Regions from separate parts of the Paenibacillus sp. IITD108 genome, predicted to be linked through region 1. Evidence: riboswitches for the same ligand, from Rfam matches in the RefSeq annotation. Region 1 holds a riboswitch; the other holds the start of a gene.
The links. A riboswitch is a leader RNA that binds a small molecule or an ion and turns the genes downstream of it on or off. The one in region 1 is predicted to bind ZMP and ZTP.

Region 1 (10,530 bases):
TTATGTGGGAGTAACCTGGTTGATGCCCACTGAAGATTGGGAAGATGTGCCGCAATTAAATGAAGTGTTGCTTCCCGAGCAAGATGTACGAGATGAACCGACTTTCATGACTTTGCGCCGTACGATAAATATGGGCAGTACAAGCAAGTATGGCGATGTTCGCAAGAAGTGGCTGGAACGGAATAGGACGGTATCGGAACAACCAATTGCATTGGGGCATAATCTGTATGCTTTGTTTCCGGTAGAAATCTATGGACAAACCAACCCGGAGTTTTATCCCAACAATACTCCTCCCGCACCGGGAGCGATACACAGCTGGCAGCCTTGCTTTACTGTGCCGGCAACGGTGGACGTAGCTGTAGAGAGAATTAACGCTTATTTTGATCGAAATCCTGAAGCCACCTCGTATTCTTTGGCCGTCAATGACAAACAAGGTTATTGTGAAGATGTACCCGGTCATCCGGACAGACCTGACCGGATAAATTCTTACGGCAGAACCCATATGTCTGAAATCTATTATAAATGGGTTAATGACGTGGTTGAGCGAGTGCTTGTGGAACATCCGGATAAATGGTTTGGCGTTTACGCTTACGATCAAGTTGCGGAGCCGCCTCAATTTGAGTTGAATGAACGGGTAATTCCGGTTATCACGAAAGACCGTCTTGCCTGGATGGATGATGAGATCAGACAAAAAGAGCAGGACCTGATGGATCAGTGGAGCGAGGTTGCTTCGCAACTGGGTTGGTATGATTATATGTTAAGTTACCACTACCCATTGCCTCGTGTGTATCCGCATTTGCTGGCTGATTTATATGAATATGCGGAGGAAAACAATGTTCTGGTGCATCATTGGGATATGCATCCTATACTTGGGGATGGACCTCAGCCATGGATTATTGCAAAATTGCAATGGAATCGGGATCAAGATGTGGATGAACTTTTACAACATTGGTATGAACGCGCTGTTGGTGAGGAAGCTGCTGCCGATCTGAAGGAATATTTTGAAATATGGGAAACATTTTGGTATGAGAAAGCGGTAAATACAGGTTGGTTCCAAATATCCAAGGACTATATTTATTTATCGTTTAATGAGAATGGATACCTTGCACTAGCGAAAGATGAGATTCGGAGAAGCAGGGAGTTACTGGACTCGGTGCTCGCCAAAGCCGAAACGGAAAAGCAAAAATTACGGGCGGAGCAGTTGCTTCATCAGTTTGAATACTATGAAATTTCAGTTTTAAGTTATCCGGGCAAAATAGAACAGCCGACAACAGAGCAGGAAGCTTTGGACATATTGGATGAGTTGGAGCAGACGTTGGAATTCCGATTGAATGTGGTTCAACGGCGCAATGAATTGCTTGCAGAATACGAGGAGATCCCTGCATTGCGATATCCTGCTACTCCGGTGGGAGAGAGCTGGTCGGGTTGGAATGCATATGAGTTCTGGAACTTGGTGAAATATATTGAGCAATATGAGCCTGAGGGCGGGACGATAACAAATAAGCTGCAATCCTTATTGCAAAGTTATGAAGCGCCTAAACTGAGAGAGTTTTCAAGACTGCTGCTGTCACTTGACTCAGTGACATCGCTGTCGATTAATCCATCGTTTGAATTAGGGGACGACAAGCCTGATTCCTGGAATATTTGGAACCCGCATCAATCTGCACAAATTACGAGGGTGACGGATGAGCAGGGAAATAGCAGTATGCTTTTTGAGAATACGCTGGCCGGCGGCGTGTATCAAACGATTCCGGTCACGCCGGGATTATTGGCGTCTTCGGTTCGTTATTATACTCCTGAGGGGTCGGAGAGCGGCGGAACACTGCAAGTTGTTATTGAGGCCTATAACACTGCCGGAAAAAAGCTTGTCTATAGATCGGATAGAGTTGCTTTTGCAGATACAGCCGGAACATGGGCAACTGTAAATTTCCTGGAAGAATTGCCGGAGCATTTTAATGGCGGCGACCTTACCAGTATTTTGATCAATACACAGATTAGCAGTACGGAAGACGTTCCTGTGTATTTGGATGATGTAGTTGTGTATCAATCCGCATCTTCTGTGGGAGATTTGAGACCGCTCGTTAATCTGTTGGCTGAAGATGAAGAGGTACTTGCATCCGCCCTGCTGCAGCATCTGGATCTGGCGGAAAGGCATTATGATCAAAATGAACCGGCCTCTTATATACAACTATTAGGTCAATTCCTGGCTCTATTGGAACAGCGGATAGAAGAGGGTCAGCCGAGCGAGCTTGTCGATGTCCTCTATAATGATGGCAATAAAATATTGAACCAATCCCTTACCGTGCAATTGGATTCGAATGATATACGTGTGAGTGTCAGGGGAACGCATCCGATTGCGATTACCATGCACAACAAAGAAACGCAGCCGCTTGAGCTCTCATTGGAAGGCATAGTGCCGGAAGGGATGCAGTTGGCTTTTAACAACCCGATTCAGATCCCTGCCGGTGAAAAAATTACCGTTGCAGGCAATCTGACCATTACTCCGGGACTGGAAGAAGATCGGTATGATGCTGCATTAACAGTCAACATAGGCGGTGTGTTGGTAAAAGCTTTTGATTTTCAAGTAGATTATACCAGCAACCTGATTGGAAATCCGGGTTTTGAGAACGGGATGCCCGATAACCCGGCAATTCCGACAGAGTGGAGAATAAGCAGTAATGACGTGGGACGTGTTGATGACAAAGCTCATGACGGAAATTATTCTTTCAAGTTTGTGCCAGGTTCTGCGGTGAAGCAAAGTCGATCCAACGATGTTGCGGTTATTCCGGGCAAGACGTATCTTCTTAGTGGCTGGATCTACAGTCCGTCAGGTGATGTGGATTTTGGACTAAGGGAAACGAACAATGCGGGAGCGACAATAAGCTACAAGTGGGCAAGCGGGATTCAAGGTGCGGCAGATTGGGTTTATTACGAAATGGAGCTGACTCCGCGAAGCCAGACCGAGATTTTACAAGTATATGTGCGCATACCTGCAAACGCAGGCTCACCGATATGGTTTGATGATATCCGACTGGAAATAGTCTCTGAAGAGGAAGAGCCAACACTGCAAAGCATTCAAATCGTCGGCGCTCTTGCTTCGATGGAAGTCAATGAGACGGTGCAACTGCAAGTGACGGCTGCGTACAGCGATGACAGCAGTGAAGAAGTGACAGCTGCTGATGGAGTTGCGTACACAAGCAGCAATCCAGAGGTGGCAGAGGTGAGCGCTAGTGGTGTTGTAACGGCGAAGACGTCAGGTACAACGACGATAACTGCAGCCTATGAGGGAATGACAGCTTCATATGAATTGGTTGTATCGAATACAAATGAAGGACCGCAGTTGCTTCGTCTGGAGTTGAACGGCCTGGATTTGTCCGCATCGGCAGGCGGTTCGGGACAGGTAACGGTTCATGCTGTTTACAGTGACGGCACACATGAAAATGTAAGCACAGAGGTTGTGTATTCAAGTTCAGATAACACAGTTGCTGAAGTGCTGTCTGATGGCATTGTACTGTATAAAACAGCAGGTACAGCAGTCATTGGCGCAGCCTATGGCACGTACGCAGCAGAGGGAGCTTTGGTTGAAATTGTCGGCGCCGCGGCAAGCAATGCTGCTCCGGGCAAGCCGACATTGTCCGATAATAATGGTCATGATACTGGCCTTCGCGATGGCGATTATACCATTACCATGAATATGTGGTGGGGAAACAATGGTTCTGTTTACCGTTTGTATGAGAACGATGTATTAATAGAAACAAAATTACTGAGCGATCAGTCGCCGGGAGCGCAAACGACGGCAACCGCTATTAGCGGACGAGCGAACGGTGTCTATGTGTATCGCGCAGAACTGATCAACGGTTTTGGAGTGACGACCAGTAATACATTGACTGTCACGGTGACTGATGCAGCGCCGGGTGTTCCGGTTCTCTCTGATGACAACTGGGATGGAGACGGCAATTACACGATAACAATGAATATGTGGTGGGGAACAAACGGAAGCATGTATCGTTTGTACGAGAACGGAGTACTGATCAATGAGCAGTCTCTTGTTGCGGCAACGCCAGGCGTACAGACAGCACAGACACAGATCAATGGCAAGCCAGCCGGTACGTATGAGTATCGCGTGGAGCTTATCAATGATGCGGGTGTGACTTCCAGTGCAGTGAGAAGCGTAACAGTGAAGAAGGATTGATAATGCGATGAATAATAGAGTAGATACGTAACGAAAACGCAGAAACATATCAAGAATAAAGAAGGGGCTGCCCAGAAAGTCAGTGTATACTGACTACTGGGCAGCCCCATTTGGTTGCGTATGCGGCGGGAATGGCGGCGGGAGAGCCGTGAAATGGGGAGAGGGCGAGGTTTCAATAAAACTAAAAGCATGAAATTCATTTAGAATCGTTTTTTCGATAAAAAAGGGGAAACTAGATGCACAAAATGCATTTACTTAGCGTTAGTTGTGGCAAGGCATTACGTCGACTGAAGACAAATGAAGAAGAGCAAGGTGCTGGACCGCCTTGCTCTTCCTCGTGATTATGGCTTTACAGCCTCATAAACAAAGCATTCGCTATTCGAATCAGGCGTTTTGCCGTATTCAAAATCGGCGGAAATAACGATATCTTGAAACCCGATATGCTCAAGTAAGAGTTTAAATTCTTCTATACCGTACCAGCGAAGGGCGAAGCGCTGCAGCTCTGTTTGAATAAGCGCGCCTTCGCGCCATTTTTCATACTTCAAGTAAGAGACCTTATATTGGTGGAAGAAGCTTGTCTCCACTAATGTGCTTTCCATCGTAATCATATCGCCGTCCGGCATATGATAGGTCGAGATCGGGCTTGTTTGACCAGCTTCAAATTGATTGTCAGGCAGGAACAAGTCCAGGATGAGCCGTCCTCCGGGCAGAAGGTGATCATATAGCCGCTTAAGGGCTTGAAGTGATTGCTCGCGGTCTTCTATTAGAAGAAAAGAGCCAGCAGGTATAATAATGGCCGCGTATTTATGCGGTAAAGACAGCTTTTGCAAATCGGCTTCATATAGATTAGCATGCAGGCCGCGCTCGGCTAAGCGATTACGGCAAGATGCAAGCATTTGCGAAGAGTAATCGGTTCCTTCAATATTTAGTCCCTTTTCAAGCAGCGGGATAGTGACACGCCCGGAGCCTGCCATAACTTCTAAAATCTTTCCCTCTGTTTGTTCGAGTCTACTATAGTAGTATTCCAAATCGCCATTAATAGACTGGCCGACCTTTTTGGTTAGATCATACACTTCTGTACAAAGCTCACCATAATAGCTGAAAGACATAATATAACCTCCTTGGATGTGTGCGCAAATGCCATTCTAGCGCAACATCGTATTGCTTGTATTCAATAATGAATATAACTATAATCCAGAATTTGGTCAATTGCTGTACCGGTCTAGCCGTAATGAGATAGAGTTATAGTTGAACAAAAATGAGCATGGATTATATTAATTTTATTAACATTTGAGCAGTATATTGGGACGTACGTGAAAAATCAAGGCGAAAACTTTGCCTTAAATATATCTTGACAGAAGCAACCTCTACTTTTATCCTTTATTTAAGCAGTAATTGAACTTTATTGAGCAATAATGAGCACAAAGTGAACAATTATATAATTACCCAGCAATATTTAATCCGGTGAATCTCTCGGATCTTTCTTCGAGATTTCATATAAATAGCTTTGGTACAACTTCAGGAGGTGTCCGGAATGAGTAATGAATCTGATTCAAAAGTTATGTCAAAAGTATTTCGATTAATTAAACCCGGAGAAATTACTGAGGTTTCTATAGAAAGAGAGGTGAAGGACAAACAGGTTGTAATTCAACCGGATGTAACTAGTATATGCCACGCGGATTTGCGTTATTTTACAGGCCAAAGACGGCCGGAGGCGCTCGCCAAAAAGCTTCCGATGGCTCTTCTTCATGAAGGGATCGGCCGAGTAGTTGAGAGTCGTTCTTCAAAGGTGGAGGCTGGCGATCGTGTCGTTATCGTTCCCAACCTGCCGGCCTATGCCAGAGAAGGAATTCCGAAAGAGGAATGCTGCTCTGCTTGCCGCTCTGGATTAAGCGACAATTATTGCTTGAATGGCGGATTTTTGGGCAGTGGAATAGATGGTATGGCTCAAAACAGACTCGTTATGCCAGAACAAAATGTGATTCGCATCCCTTCCAGCATCCCTGACCGTATTGCGGTTTTGGCAGAGCTTTGCAGCGTATCCTATCATGCGCTCGCTATTGTTAAAGAGCAATTGGCTAAGGGCCGTGCTGTAGTATTTGGCGATGGACCGGTTGGTTATATGACTGCAGCAATGGTTCATCACTGCTTCGGCCTTGACCAGAATCGCCTTACTGTATTTGGCGCTATGGAGGAGAAGCTTGCAAACTTTGATTTTGCTAATCGCGAAATGGTGCAAACCTTTGACTTCGAAAACGCTGAAAAGGTTGATGTTGCAATTGAATGCACAGGCGGCAAGTTCAGCGAAAGTGCAATTAATCAAGCGATCGATATGCTGGCGCCGGGCGGACATCTTATATTGCTTGGTGTAACAGAAGACCGTGTGCCAATCAATACAAGAGATATTCTCGAAAAAGGAATTACTGTGCACGGCAGCAGCAGAAGCACCTCATATGATTTTGAACAAGTTATTCAAGCAATGGAATCGCCAGCTTATCAAAAAACGCTGGACAAAATTGTTCCTGAAAACTTTGAATATGTCAGCACTGCAGACCAACTCGCCAAAGTTATGGAAGCTGCAGCAGCACACAGAAGCTGGGAAAAGACGATTATTCATTTTGAATGGTAACAGTCCTAATAATTAACCTTACTAATAGTACAAAGAAGCAGATGGCGATGGCGATATCTGCTTCTTTGCGTTTGGCTCATAGGCTGGATCAGTTTGCTATACGCTGGCGAGCAGCCTGAATAACGTTATGCTTCAAAGCTGAGATTTCTTGCATGAGGGAGGAGGCTTGAAGCGCATACTGATCTTTAAGCGCGTTATCCTTTAAGGCTTGGATATTGATCTCGACGGTCAGAAGTGCGGATTGTGCAGCTGCCTCCAGCAAAATAGCGCCGATTCCCAGATCGGAGATAACGTTTCGGTTAGCCTGCGCAGTGATGCTGCTCGTTAGCTGAAGTCCGTCCTTGCAGGCTTCAATAAGATGGAGAGGGACGAGCAGCGCTTGTATGGTTGCTTCCTGCAAAGCTTGTTTTCTTGCAAGCTTTTCTTCAGCAGAATAGCATTTTAGCTGCAAAATGTTCATGTAGGCGTTAAAACAGGCGATATCCTTTGCCAGCAATTTCTCGCTTTCCTGGATTAAGCTGTACATGCCTTGAATCGCTGCAGTAATTTCGGGCTCATGAGCAGCAAATTTTTCTCCTTGTGACAAATTGCCAACCATAGCTGTCATTGATGCACCAAGAGCCGCGACTAATGCTGCAACGCTCCCGCCGCCTGGAGTCGGCTTTGCGCTGGCGGCGTCGGCAACAAACTGGCGAATGGATTGCTCCCAAATGCGATTACTCATTGGACTCCGCCTCCTGTTGCTGAAGCATAACCGCTTGCATTAAATTATTGAACAATATGGCGGTTGTTAATGTTCCGACACCGCCTGGAACAGGGGACATCGCTTCTACGCAATCCGCCGTTTCTTTAGCAACGTCGCCGGCCATCTTGCCATCGCTGTTTTCATTAATGCCCGCATCGATAATTACAAGCTTAGAATGTACGAGCGCAGGCACAATCATGCGCGCTTTGCCGACTGCGACAAAGGCGATATCAGCCTTTGCTAAGTGTGAAGCGAGATCGGCGGTATGGGAATGACATACTGTAACGGTTGCATTTTCACGCTGCAGCATATGAAATAAGGGCATGCCAACCGTTTGGCCGCGTCCGACCAAGGTGACATTTTTGCCATACAAGGAATATCCATAATGCTTAAGCAGCATAATGCATGCTTGCGGGGTTGCAGGATATAATCCGGGAGCGCCTGTCATTGTCGCAAGTTTATTAGCTGGTGTGACACCGTCAATATCCTTCATGGGAGCGATAGCAGCTTCTACAGCGGCTGTTGAAATTTGCTTTGGAAGCGGCAGCTCGACCATAATGCCATGCACATTTGTATCCATGTTAAGCTCATGAATAAATTGGAGCAATGCTGCCTCGGCGGTATTTGCTGCCAGGGTGTGCAAAATAAACTGTACCCCTAGCTTCGAAGCGAGCTTATGCTTGGCCTGCGCATAGTAAAGGGAGGCGGGATCGCCTTCTACAAGAATAACTGCCATTTGCGGATTTATATTCTCCCTTTGCAATTGCTCAACTTGCGTTTTCATTCGTTCATACATTTGTTCTGCCGCATCTTTTGCCTTCATTAATAACGTCATCAATCTGCCTCCTTCATAATGAAATACAAAAAAAAGCATCATCGAGCACACAGCAAGCGCGTGGCATCGATTGACACTTTTCCCCAGGCGAACGGTATATTTATGCTGCATGCTCCCTTGTGGTCAATTCCACTGCTTCGCCAGTTACATACAGCCTGCTTTAATTCTAATATGCTTATCGTATCAAAATTGCAAGAAAAAGCAAATAAGAATGAGTTATGAATATAGTGCTTCTTTACAAAAAATATAAAATGGAGCGGCTTAATAAGCATAATGAGCAAAAAAAAGCGTATATAAAATTAAATAATGTACTAATAAAACGAGTGGATGTATTGTCAAAATAACGACAAACATCAAAAAACAATAAAAATATTGGATTGGATATTAAAAGAGACCATGTTTCCATTAAACTGTTCCACTTCTATTTCATTACACTGAGTGTAATTGATATAGGTTAATGGATTGAATTCGTCAAACAGGAATTGCAGCAACGTGCACTAGCATTCATTTTAATAGTCGAAAGCAAAGGATTATGGAATGAAGTGGAAATAGAGTGGAGAAAAGTATCCCTATGAATTCTGCGAATTTAGTTTTGTTAAGCAATTGTTAATGCAAATGTTTTATTTTTTGATGTTTGATATTGATTTTTGTTATTTAATGATGTTTAATTATCATAACGAGTGTAAGTTGCGAATATTAAACAATGTAACCCTTTACAATTTATTAATAATTCTTATATTCAACAATTGGCGAAAACAAACGATAGAGGCATTGGTTGTAATTAACAATCAAAAAAGTTTGTAGAATGTTCTTGACAGATCTATTGCGTGAATTTATTCTTTAATTAAGCAAAAGAAAGCTTAAATGAACATTTATGAACATTTTGTAAATCCGTTTGTAAAGGAGGGGTATTGGTGTTAGCAGTTGAAAGAAAAGCGCGAATCGTAGAATATGTGCGGAAAAACAGAGTCGCTACGATATCTGAACTGGCTAATGAATTTTCTGTTCATGACGCAACGATACGCAGAGATCTGTCGGAGATCGAACAAGAAGGTCTGCTTAAACGAACGCACGGAGGTGTGACGATCGATGAGTGGGCTAACGTCGAGGCTTCCTTCAACGATCGCTTCAACGATCAGCTTGATCAGAAGATGCGCATCGGCAAGCGTGCAGCAGAGCTTGTTAAAGACGGCGAGCATATCATTATTGATTCGGGGACTACGACGCTTCATATCGCCAAAAATTTAGTTCACCGCACGAATCTTACTGTTGTAACTAACGATATGAACGTTGCTGCTGAACTGCGAGATTCGCCGGGCATTAAAGTAATTCTAACAGGCGGCGATCTATATCCCTCAAGTTATATGCTTAACGGCATGTTTACAGATCGAGTGCTGGAATCGCTTCACGTACACAAGGCATTTATCGGGATTCCGGTCCTTCATTCCAAATTGGGCTTAATGCATCCGGAGGCTCAGCTAGTCCCAACCAAAATTGGCATGATTAAAGCGGCTCAACAAACAATTGTTGTAGCGGATTCAAGCAAAATTGGGAAGGTGTCGCTGCATTCGGTAGCGCCTAATAGCGCTATCCATACTTTGATTACCGGGAATGAAGCTTCAGAGTTCGATATAAAACAATTTAACGAGCATGGCGTAGATGTTATTACGGTTTAATGCTTGCTTGCGGTGGTTCTAAAATTGGTGAGTCTCTTGGTTAAGATTGCTTTAGGCATGAACTGCGATTACAATCTGATGCAGTCTTTCCGAGGTTTCATATACATCTTGCAGGTCACATAAGGGAGGTGCATCAGGTGAGCAGTTCGATAGGAGTGAACGTTACATCTAAGGTGTTTCGTTTGAATCAACCAGGTGAAATCTCAGAAATCACAATCGAAAGAGAGGTGAGCGAAGGGGAGGTTGTAGTAGAGCCGGAGATAACAAGTATCTGCCATGCGGATTTGCGTTATTTCACCGGGCAAAGACGACCAGAAGCATTAGCAAAAAAATTGCCCATGGCACTATTGCATGAAGGGATTGGCCGGGTTATTGAAAGTCGAGCTGATCATTTACAGGTTGGGCAAAGAGTGGTTATCGTGCCTAATCTTCCAGGTTTTGTAACTCGAAGAA
Region 2 (10,530 bases), on a different contig from region 1:
TAATGTTCAAGCTTCTAGTATCGATTAGCATAAGATGGTTATCTGTTCCGCCGGAAACGATATTAATGCCTTGTTTAATCAGCTCTTCAGATAAAACCTTAGCATTTGTAACGACTTGTTGTGCATACTCCTTGAAGGATGGCTGCAGCGCTTCACCTAGTGCAACTGCTTTTGCAGCAATAACATGCATCAAAGGACCGCCTTGTGAGCCTGGGAATACGGCTTTGTCAATTGCCGCTGCCCATGCTTTACGGCACAGAATCATACCGCCGCGAGGACCGCGAAGCGTTTTGTGAGTCGTTGTTGTAACAAAATGAGCATGCGGTACTGGGTTCGGGTGCAGACCAGCTGCTACCAAACCAGCAATATGTGCCATATCTACCATAAACAATGCGCCAACTTCGTTAGCGATTTGTCCCAATTTCTCAAAATCAATTGTGCGCGGATAAGCACTTGCGCCAGCCACGATCAAACGCGGGCGATGCTTGAATGCCAATTTGCGGACTTCTTCGTAATCAATGGTAGAAGTATCCTCTTGCACGCCGTAAGCAACGAAGTTGTAAAGCAGGCCGGAAGCATTAACCGGACTGCCGTGAGTCAAGTGACCGCCATGTGCCAGGTTCATGCCTAGAACCGTGTCGCCAGGCTGCAATGCTGCCAAATACACAGCCATATTAGCTTGAGCTCCAGAGTGAGGCTGAACGTTAGCATGCTCAGCGCCAAATAGTTCTTTAGCACGATCTCTAGCCAAATCCTCAACGATGTCTACATGCTCACAACCGCCGTAGAAACGCTTGCCCGGATAGCCTTCCGCATATTTATTTGTAAGCACTGAACCTAACGCTTCTACTACCGCTTCACTTACAATGTTCTCCGAAGCAATCAACTCGATGTTATCACGTTGACGCTTAAGCTCAAGTCCCATTGCTTTTAAAACCTCTGGATCCTGTTTACGCAAATTTTCCATTTGAATATCCTCCTCATAATTGCAGCTTTTTAAAATCGCTTATATTTTTTTGCTATTACACTTCTCCTAGCATTCGCTTGGCAATGCATATACTGCCCTAGCACCGCCGATTAGCTTAGGTCTCGCGTAAGCAGCAGTTACTCTTGCTTCCCCTATATATTTGATCGATGGACGGAAAGGAACAGCTACCCGTTTCACGTGCATACCAATAAGAGTGTCGCCAATATCGATTGCCGCCTGTGCCCGCACTTCCTCCACCAAACACGCATCGTCCAGCTGACGGTAAGCATATGATGCCATCGAGCCGCCTGCTGTTGGTATTGGAACTGCATGTACCTGCTCGAGACCATATCGTATGGCCGCTGCTTTATTCAGCACCAGCGCGCGGTTCAAATGCTCGCAGCATTGAAATACAGGGTAAAAGCCAATTGCCGAACGCGCCGCTTCCACACCAGCATATATTTGCTCTGCTGCTTCCAGAGTCCCGCTAGTTCCGATATGCTTGCCTATTACTTCACTGGTACTTACTCCTATGACAAGCAATTGATCTGCGGACAAACTGCCAGCTGCGGCCAGCTCCAATATAATGCTTTCAACCTGCTTAGCCATCTCGCTATGTTCAAAAACCTGATTCCTGCTCATCCTGTCAGCTCCTTTGCTAATCAAAGATAGAAAAGTTGCTTATTCCTAATGAGCTTCTATTGCTCGATGCTCATTACTTTATTGATTCGTCCTACGTGGCGTTCGCCTTCGGAGAATGGTGTTTCCAGCCATACCCGAACAATTTCCTGTGCGAGTCCAGGCCCGATAACACGCTCGCCCATAGCAAGCACATTCGTATTATTATGATCTCGAGTCGCTTTAGCTGAAAATAAATCATGCACAAGCGCGCAGCGGATGCCTTTTACCTTATTAGCAGCTATCGACATGCCGATGCCAGTGCCGCATACTAGAATGCCGCGGTCTGCTTTCCCTTCTGCAACTGCTGTGCATACCGGAAGTGCGTAATCAGGATAGTCAACCGATTGATCGCAGTTGCTGCCAACATCCTCTACAGTGTGACCCAGCGATTCGATAAAAGAAATCAATTCATTTTTCAAACGGTAGCCGCCATGATCGGCTCCAATCATAATTTTCATCATAAGCACCTTCCTTGTATTCATTTGATGTAATAGTTGCATGAAACTTGGTTGTCCTGATGATGCTAGTATACCTTTTTTTCGACAGAAAAACGAAAAAAGAGCAAAACATGCTAAAGCATGCTTGCTCTTTGCCCAGGCGACCGGCCGTATACCCCAATGCTCCACCGTGGTTACCCACTTCCGTCGCCAGTTACATCGGGGTCTTAATTTGATTTCATCATAGCTGATATTTTGACAAAAATCAATCCTTTAAAAGGCTATTCTGCAGATTAGGCAATCGGACTGGTCTCTTCTCCCATCTGCCCTGCATCTTCGCCGTTCTTCCCGGCATCCTGATCAGGTACTTCCTCTTCCACTGGCGCTTGATCGTCGCCCTCACCGTCCGGCGCTTGCCCTTCTGCATTGTCATCAATCGTTTGTTCTTGTTCTCCTAACAGCGCTGCCCCAGCTCCTGTTTGGAATTTCCAAAGCGAGGATGCGGTGCGGCCTCCAAATAAATCTTCTGCAACTGCATACCAATAATAGGTCGCATTGGCCGCAAGTCCATTCCAAGCTGCTTGAGCTGTCGCGCCGCTTGCCGCTTGCACAGTGCTGCCAATTTGCTCATCGGTCAATACGCGCACCTCGAATTTGTCTGTAGCTACCCGCTTTACAAGCGGTGCCAAGTTCATAGTCAGCGTCCACTCATCCTTCGCAGGCTCGTAGTAGTTATAATCATTAAGCACGGGAGAATAGGTGTTCACATATACCCGATTCGTTTGCGTATCGAAATGGAGAAGCTTCAAATAACCCGAGCCTCCTTCACCGACACCTTGGTAATCTGCAAGCATTTGATGCACGGTACGATCTGCAATGCCATCCTTATTGTCATCGATTGCATCGCTACGGACTGCACTGCCAGTAAAATGTCCGCTAATAACCAGCTCGACATTGGAGTTCGGCACGACTACCTCATTATACAGCTTGTTTCCTGTGGCTGAGCGCGCTGCTTGCGCATTCAAGTATTCATGCGTAACGATGACGCCTTTGCGTTCAGGATATTGCTGAAGCACCTCATTGGTCCAGTCGATTGTGCCTTGATCAAGTCCCCAGCCTACATAAACAAAAATATAATCGTTGCCGCTTGCGGAAATCAGATCATAATGACCCCGGTTATCCAAATAAGATCCGCCGTAATATGGCTTGTCCTTAAAGCGATTTTCGCCAAAGAACTGATTGAACAGCGTATAGTCAGGCGGCTCGCCTGTTACGCCGCCATCATGAACATCATGATTGCCCGCCGCAACGCCGTATGGAATATTCGCATCCTCCAGCACCTGCATATATTGGTCAGCTCTGTTCCATTGATCCAAATTCGGTGTTGTGTTAACGATGTCCCCAACATGCGCGACATATTGAATGTTCATGGCCGTCTTATTATCACGAATCCATTCGACCTGGTCCTGGAAATGAGACGGATATATTTCTGTATAAAGCTGCGTGTCCGGCATAACGACAAAAGTATAATCATACTGGCTGCGCGCAGGGATTAAATCCTGCACCATGACTTGAATTTTTCCGCTATTGACATAGTTGCCCGCATCTATCGAAGCAGCCAGCGCAAAATCACTCGTATTTTGAGCGATATGCGAAGTTAATGCTTCCCACTTATTAGCTGTATTACTCCAGGCATACATCGTTACCTTGCGGCCAGCCAGCGAATGGCCTTCCCAATTCAGCTCAATGGTATCACCGGTGCCAATCTGGCTGCCGACTTCCACCTCAAAGCGATGATAAGGGAACGCTGTCGTTGAATCTGTTGTCATATAAGTATTATCCGATGCTGACATTTTGAACTTATCTGCTGTCCCAAGCTGGGTTTCCCCTGGAGCTGCAATCGTAAGCGGCGGCTCGCGATCTGCTGAATTTGTGTAAATCGTCATAGCGTCACTGCTCGCATCAATGAGCTGTCCGCGATAGAATTTCACTTCCATCGCATCACCCGACGGATCCGTTACCTTCACCTGCAAGTTAGCGTTCGTGCTTACATCGGTCGAGCCATCCAGTGGAGCTATAAGCTCCGGCTGATGCGGATTCTCAACCGGGGTTGTGAATGAGACGTTTTTTGTTGCCGTAAGACCCAGCTTGTCCTTTGCAACAATGTTCAGCACATGCGCTCCAGGGGTTAATAGGCCTGAGGATGTCGTATATGGAACTGTAATTGCTGCCCCGTCAAGTGTTACCTCCATAGACGCTACCTGGGAAACGTCGCTGGCCTCGGCTTGAATCGTAAACAAACCTTTGAAATTTTGGTTATTTCCTATATTGGTTGAAATAACCGGTCCGCTGTTATCCGTTGTTACATTAGCTGTAAACTGGGACGTTCCTTTCATTACTTTGACTTGATGAGGGCCGTCAGTCACTCCGGCCGTATTCCACCGGTAGGAAATCGCATTCCATTTTGCCTCAGGTATTGGAAAGTTAAAATATACAATCGGCAAGAAACGGCCGTTGTCACCCATATCAAGAACTACAGTCGGGCTAGCATACAGCGGATCTCTAATTACTGTGCCGTCAGAAAGAATAAGACGTACATTACGAATATCATAATCATCGACTGCTTCGGCAGGATCATGCTCAAAATAGGTTTTCGTTCCCGAGCCTGCCCGAATAGCAATAGGTATTTTTTCGCCATATTGTAAATACTCAGGGCTTATAGGTACTACTATCGTTGAAAATCCAGATGTATTCCACGGAATCATCTTTATTTTTTCCTCGCCAATCGTTACAAAGGTCTGCCCTTTATCAATGCCATTTGCTTCAAATACAAAATAAGCAGGCTTGCTAATCGCTTTTTTAACAGGGCGCTTTTCCCACTTGCTCTCTGGAATAGAGAAATTGAAATAAACGACAGGCAGGAAACGCCCATCATCGCCCATATCAAAATTCAATGTCGGATTCGCATACTGCGGATCTCTGACTACCGTGCCATCAGAAAATTCCAAACGTACATTGCGAATATCGAAGTCATCAAGTCCGCCCTCTGGCGTATTCTCAAAATAAGGACGGTTCACAGAGCCAGCCCGGAAAGCGATAGGGTTAGCTTGACCGTATTTAAAAAATCTTGGGCTCATCGGAACGGTTACAGTAGCATACGAGGTTGTGCCTTTCGGTATAAGCTGCACGACTTCATTGCCTACTGCTATCACATTTTGGCCGGCATCAATGCTTTTGGCCTCGAAAACGAGCTTCGGCATTTCTGTAAGCGTTTTCTCAATTGGCAGATCCTGTACCCATTGATTGCTCGGAATCGTAAAGTTTAAGTAAATAACGGGAAGAAACTCACCATCATCACCCATATTCCAAACTGTAGTCGTGTTCGTATAGCCAGCAGCTCGCAGTTCCAGCCCATTTGCCAAAACGAGGCGGATGTTGCGTACGCTGAAATCATCCAGACCGGTTTCAGGATTATCTTCAAAATAAGGCCTATTCACGGAGCCTGCCCGGATCGCTATCGTATTTGCGCTTCCCAAAACAAACTCATCGGCATTCATCGCAACGGAAACCGTCTCATAGTTTGTTTTATGCTTAAAGGTGCCTAACGTCTTACTTCCCATCGTAACAACGTTTTGACCAGCATCGACGCCTTGAACATCAAACTTCAAGGTTGCTTTTCCCGTCAGTGCCTTGTTGCCGCCTGTGCCATCAATGGTTAGCGTTAAATTATCCGGCGAACCGCCATCTGCAAAAATAACCTTGCTTCCTGACAGCGTATCGTAATTTTTAACATTTAAATTCAAGGCCGCTGCGCTTCCTGTTAAAGAGATCGTTTTCACGCTTGTTGTTACCGTATTCGTGCCGTCCGACACTTCGAAATAATAGGTAAGCGTCGGACTGCCGTACCACTCCTCATAGCTGAGCGCGTGCTTATATACATCATCGCTGCCTTTGATCATATAAGCGGTTTTGTATGCTGTGTCTGAAGCTGCCTTATATTTAAGTGCTGCAGTTGCCACCATCTTGTCATCGGTAGCCTGCAAGGTCAGTTCTATCGGCTTCATTAGGTCTGGAACAGAGGCCGGAGTTAAATCCACCGCCACTGGAGCTATACTGTCCGCGGCAACCGTATTAGGCTGGGCAGGCACCTGATTGGCGCTCACCACTCCCGGAGTTGCTGTAACAGCTTGTGGAGTAAGCAGCTTCATCGCTTTGCTTCCCGGATCTGGCGTTCCATACTGCAAACCTTTATTCGGGCTTGTTACAATAGCTCCCTGGTTATAGCGCGCAGTCGCAATTTCCAAACCGGTATTGGTGGCCAGCACCATTACACGATCCCGCACATCATGCATGCCGCCTGGCATACGCACAAGGGTACTATTTTCGACCAGTGAAGTACCATAATTAGTATTGAAGTTTGCAACTGTTAAATTGCGGTTGGCTTCCGTCATCGTCCATAGCACAAGCACACCTTTTGACGGTATTACCGTCGAAGATGAAAATGGCCTCCAATAGCGGTCATTAGCTGTTGTATCGGGATAACGATAAATAATCATATAGTCTTTAATATTGACCGGCTTGTTTGAGTTATTATAAATTTCAACAAACTCATAGCCGTCTTCGACGCCGACATCCGCCGAATCCGGGACTATCTCTGTAATTAATAAATGGGGAGGCTCGGTACCGATGGCGGCCGCTGGTTGGCCGGATACAACAATCGAACCAGCTAGCAGGCTTGTTGCAAGAAGCATTGAAATTTTACGTTTCCAACTTGTCATAAACATAGATTATAATTACTCCCTTCATATTGTGATTAATATGAATTGCAAGCTGCCGCTGTTATCCACCTTCCTTCTTATTCGGATAGGAAACATCGATTAAATGCGATTGCTTTTTCATACATAATAAATCAATTTGATGTATTATTTGAAGAATAAAAAGTTCCATTTAATCGACATTGTTTGTAGTTCGAGAAAAGCAAGCAAACTCCTTCTTATTCTTCATCTTTAACAAAAAAATAATATAAAAAAAGAGACGCCCTCCATCCATTTATCGGATTTTAACAGTCGTCTCTCTCACATAAAATCTGTTTCAAATAAAAAACAAGGCATATTTTCAATACAGTTGAATAATAACCGTATATTCATAGACTGTTATTGCATGCATTAAAGCTGATTATTTCTTCAGCTTGTCCAGCAGTTTCTCCAGTGCTTCCTCAATCTCAAACGAGCACTCATCATAAATAGTCTGCGAGCCGCCAAACGGATCGGCAATATCAAAGCTCGGTATGCGCTTCTCCAGCTCCAGCAGCCTTTTGCGATCCTGGTCAGTCAATTGTCCGCCGAGCGCCTGCTGAATTTGCATCTCGCCATATAATTTCTCCAGCTCTGCTATATCTTCCAGCAGCTGCTCATCCTGATACGCAAACTCCTTCAGCGTATAGGTCTTGTCCACCGCCTGCGGAAACCATTGCAGCAGGCTCCTCTTATGACTGGAGGTCATCGTCAGAATAAGATCTGCCCAATCGACCACCTCTAGCGTTAATGCTCTTGATGTGCCTGTATGTTCAATTTCGCGCTTGCGCAGCGATTCCAGAGCAGGAACCGAAATCGGCATTCCATCCATTGTAGAAACACCTGCAGAGCGAACCGCCAGCGTAATTCTTCTATATGCTGCCATTCGTCTAAGCATAGCTTCAGCCATAGGCGAACGGCATGTATTGCCTGTGCATACTAATAAAATCCTTTTCATCATTTTGCTGCCTCCCTATCTATAAGCTATAGCATAAACAGGATGCCAAAACCTAGCAATATTGCTCCTCCGCAAGCTTCGCCATACTCGCCGAGCTTCCCGCTTACCTTGCGCCCAAGCAGCAATCCAAGCACTGACATAACTCCTCCCAGCATGCCTATCAATAATATTGTAAGCCAAAAATCAGCTGAAAACATGCCTAATGTGACGCCAACCGAAAATGCATCCACACTTACGCTAAAGGCTATTACAATCATACCCCAGAAGCTGTAATGATTAAATATTGATTTGCTCTCGCTTTTGAAGGAGCTGTAAATCATATGCACCCCTAGCAGAATAAATAAACAGCCTGCCAGCGTCACTGCAACATCACCAAGCAATTGATTGACCCAACGTCCCATCATCATGCCGAATACCGGCATTAAAAAATGGAAAAGCCCGATTAAAAAGCCTAGCCTGGCGATATGCCACAACCGAATGCCTCTCATCCCGATGCCCAGACCTAATGAGAAAGCATCAAATCCTAGAGCCAGCGCAATAATAATAAGCGTAATCACTTGCCCGGCGCCAATTGCTTCTATCAAAATAATCTCCCCCATATCCGCAAGACTTACTCCAACTTATGCGGACAATGGGACAAACATACTTAATGATTTTGATAACAGCTTTTTACGTCAACAGGCAGTTTGAAGATTACAACACTTTTCCAGTGTAAAGACAGGCCCTTTAAACATGAAAAACATTGTTGCCGGCGGCCTTAAGCAAACGATTCATAAGCGCCTCCCCGATGCCTTGCCTGCTACAGCATTCTGACCAGATCCGTTCAATTCCCTCTTGATCGAAATAACGCAGGGCTGCATACAGCCGGTGCGCACCTTCCTGCAGCTGCTCACGGCTGCCAAGGCTGGCCATACAATCTGCGTGGACTAAACCTGTATTCTCTTCGAATACTAGTAAAGCAGTTTTCTCTCCCCGCTTTCTTGCAGCGTCAACTTCACTTTGCATATAAGCCATTACACTAGACTGCTCTCCTTGTACCAGCTGAAGCTGGCCGTCAGGTGCATAATGCGTATATTTCATGCCCGGAGAGCGCGGCGCAGCTGCTTCATCAATCACCGTTAATGCACTTTTGATACGGGCATCCCCTGCTGCTGCCCGCAGCTCCTCCTCCGTCACTCCGCCAGGCCGCAAAATCGTTACGGTATCATCCTCTGCCACCTCAATGACAGTTGATTCCAGCCCAACGCCAGTCACTCCGCCATCCACAACACCATCAATTCGTCCAGTCAAATCGCTAATGACATGCTCGGCAGCTGTAGGACTCGGCTTTCCAGAGCGATTAGCGCTTGGAGCCGCAACCGGACAATCAGCCTTGCGCAGCAGCGACAGCGCTACCGGGTGATCCGGAATACGCACTCCAACGGTAGGCAGCTGTGCGGTTACTAGCGGCGATAGACGATTTGACCTTACAGGCAGCACAATAGTAAGCGGACCAGGCCAGAACGCATCCATCAGCTTCTGAACAAGCTGTGAATATGGCAATACCAGCTCCTCCAGCTGTGTCTGACTGGCGATATGAACGATCAGCGGATTATCTGACGGTCTTCCTTTCGCCTCAAAAATACGTGCTACTGCAGCACTGTTGCGCGCATCCGCGCCAAGTCCGTACACCGTTTCTGTAGGAAAGGCTACTACTGCTCCCTGCTGCAGCAGCAAAGCGGCTTCTGCCAAATTATCCTCCTGGCAATTAGAGGGATCTGCAGTCCAAACCTTCGTTCGTGTCATCTCTATCCTTCTATCCTTGAAATTAGTATAAATATATATACCTTAATTATATCATATCCAACATTCATCCGTAGTTAGTACAGCTCAATGAACAGCAACCCCCTCAGCCTTGGAGGGCGAGGGGGTTGAACGAATAAGGGGGAGAGTTATGCAGATTCAGGTTCTAAAACAATGATTTGATCCAATTAATGAATGATTGCAATATTTCCCATAAGAAAAACTTCACTTCCGGTTCAGCGCTATCCGCGTTACTATCCGTTTTGACCACTGCTTGACCTGCTCCTGCCTGCAACTTTCCGTCTGCCTCTGCGCTGGCTGTCTTTACAGATGCTTCGCCTGATGCTGAATCCACGAAGCATAGCGGCGGAAACAATACACACCACCAGTTTTGTCCTTCAGCTTCGCCTAATGAAATGCGAAGGGCTTCGTACTGCCCTGCAGGATAGATCACATTGCCATACATTTTAGCAGGAAACTCTACTTGTCCCAGCTCGACCTTGAAGCCATAGTCATAACCTCTGCTTTCAAGCGTCCGCTTAACGATTTGCTCCAATTCAGCAATGTTTTTCGCAATCGTTTCTCTTGCTTGATCTATAGAATCCAGGCCTTTCGCCCAGCTATTCATCGCGTTTACAATTTCATCTCTGACTACCCGCTTCACAAGCTGATCCTCAGGCTTATCCGAATTTGCCAAAATACGAAGACGAATGGCTTCCTCAGGTATGGCGCCGCCAGTGATTGCAGCATCGATTTGTTGGGATTCCCAGCTCATAATTAATAGGATAATAGCAAAAACGATAAAACCATAGGAAGAACGGTAAGCAAATCTATAAGGGCGGTTTCTTTTATAATTTTGATAATATGATGCAGTTGTATATGAATGGGACATTGTCACAAGCTCCTCTCGCG

Region 2: it holds a riboswitch for ZMP and ZTP, as region 1 does, so the genes downstream of both, rpiB (ribose 5-phosphate isomerase B) here and V1L65_RS15705 (bifunctional 5,10-methylenetetrahydrofolate dehydrogenase/5,10-methenyltetrahydrofolate cyclohydrolase) in region 1, are expected to answer to the same signal.

Annotation. Positions count from the first base shown of each region.
Region 1 covers NZ_JAZHCT010000016.1:141,180-151,709, forward strand. Annotated here, with positions in the region: gene V1L65_RS15685 (DUF4838 domain-containing protein) at 1-4,192, shown strand, start outside; gene V1L65_RS15690 (class I SAM-dependent methyltransferase) at 4,534-5,301, opposite strand; gene V1L65_RS15695 (alcohol dehydrogenase catalytic domain-containing protein) at 5,727-6,821, shown strand; gene V1L65_RS15700 (cyclodeaminase/cyclohydrolase family protein) at 6,910-7,545, opposite strand; gene V1L65_RS15705 (bifunctional 5,10-methylenetetrahydrofolate dehydrogenase/5,10-methenyltetrahydrofolate cyclohydrolase) at 7,538-8,401, opposite strand; ZMP/ZTP riboswitch at 8,476-8,559, opposite strand; gene V1L65_RS15710 (DeoR/GlpR family DNA-binding transcription regulator) at 9,316-10,077, shown strand; gene V1L65_RS15715 (alcohol dehydrogenase catalytic domain-containing protein) at 10,215-10,530, shown strand, end outside.
Region 2 covers NZ_JAZHCT010000003.1:231,795-242,324, forward strand. Annotated here, with positions in the region: gene glyA (serine hydroxymethyltransferase) at 1-967, opposite strand, end outside; gene V1L65_RS04115 (TIGR01440 family protein) at 1,034-1,609, opposite strand; gene rpiB (ribose 5-phosphate isomerase B) at 1,666-2,106, opposite strand; ZMP/ZTP riboswitch at 2,233-2,313, opposite strand; gene V1L65_RS04125 (lamin tail domain-containing protein) at 2,379-6,863, opposite strand; gene V1L65_RS04130 (low molecular weight protein arginine phosphatase) at 7,261-7,839, opposite strand; gene V1L65_RS04135 (manganese efflux pump MntP) at 7,863-8,423, opposite strand; gene V1L65_RS04140 (L-threonylcarbamoyladenylate synthase) at 8,563-9,621, opposite strand; gene spoIIR (stage II sporulation protein R) at 9,785-10,510, opposite strand.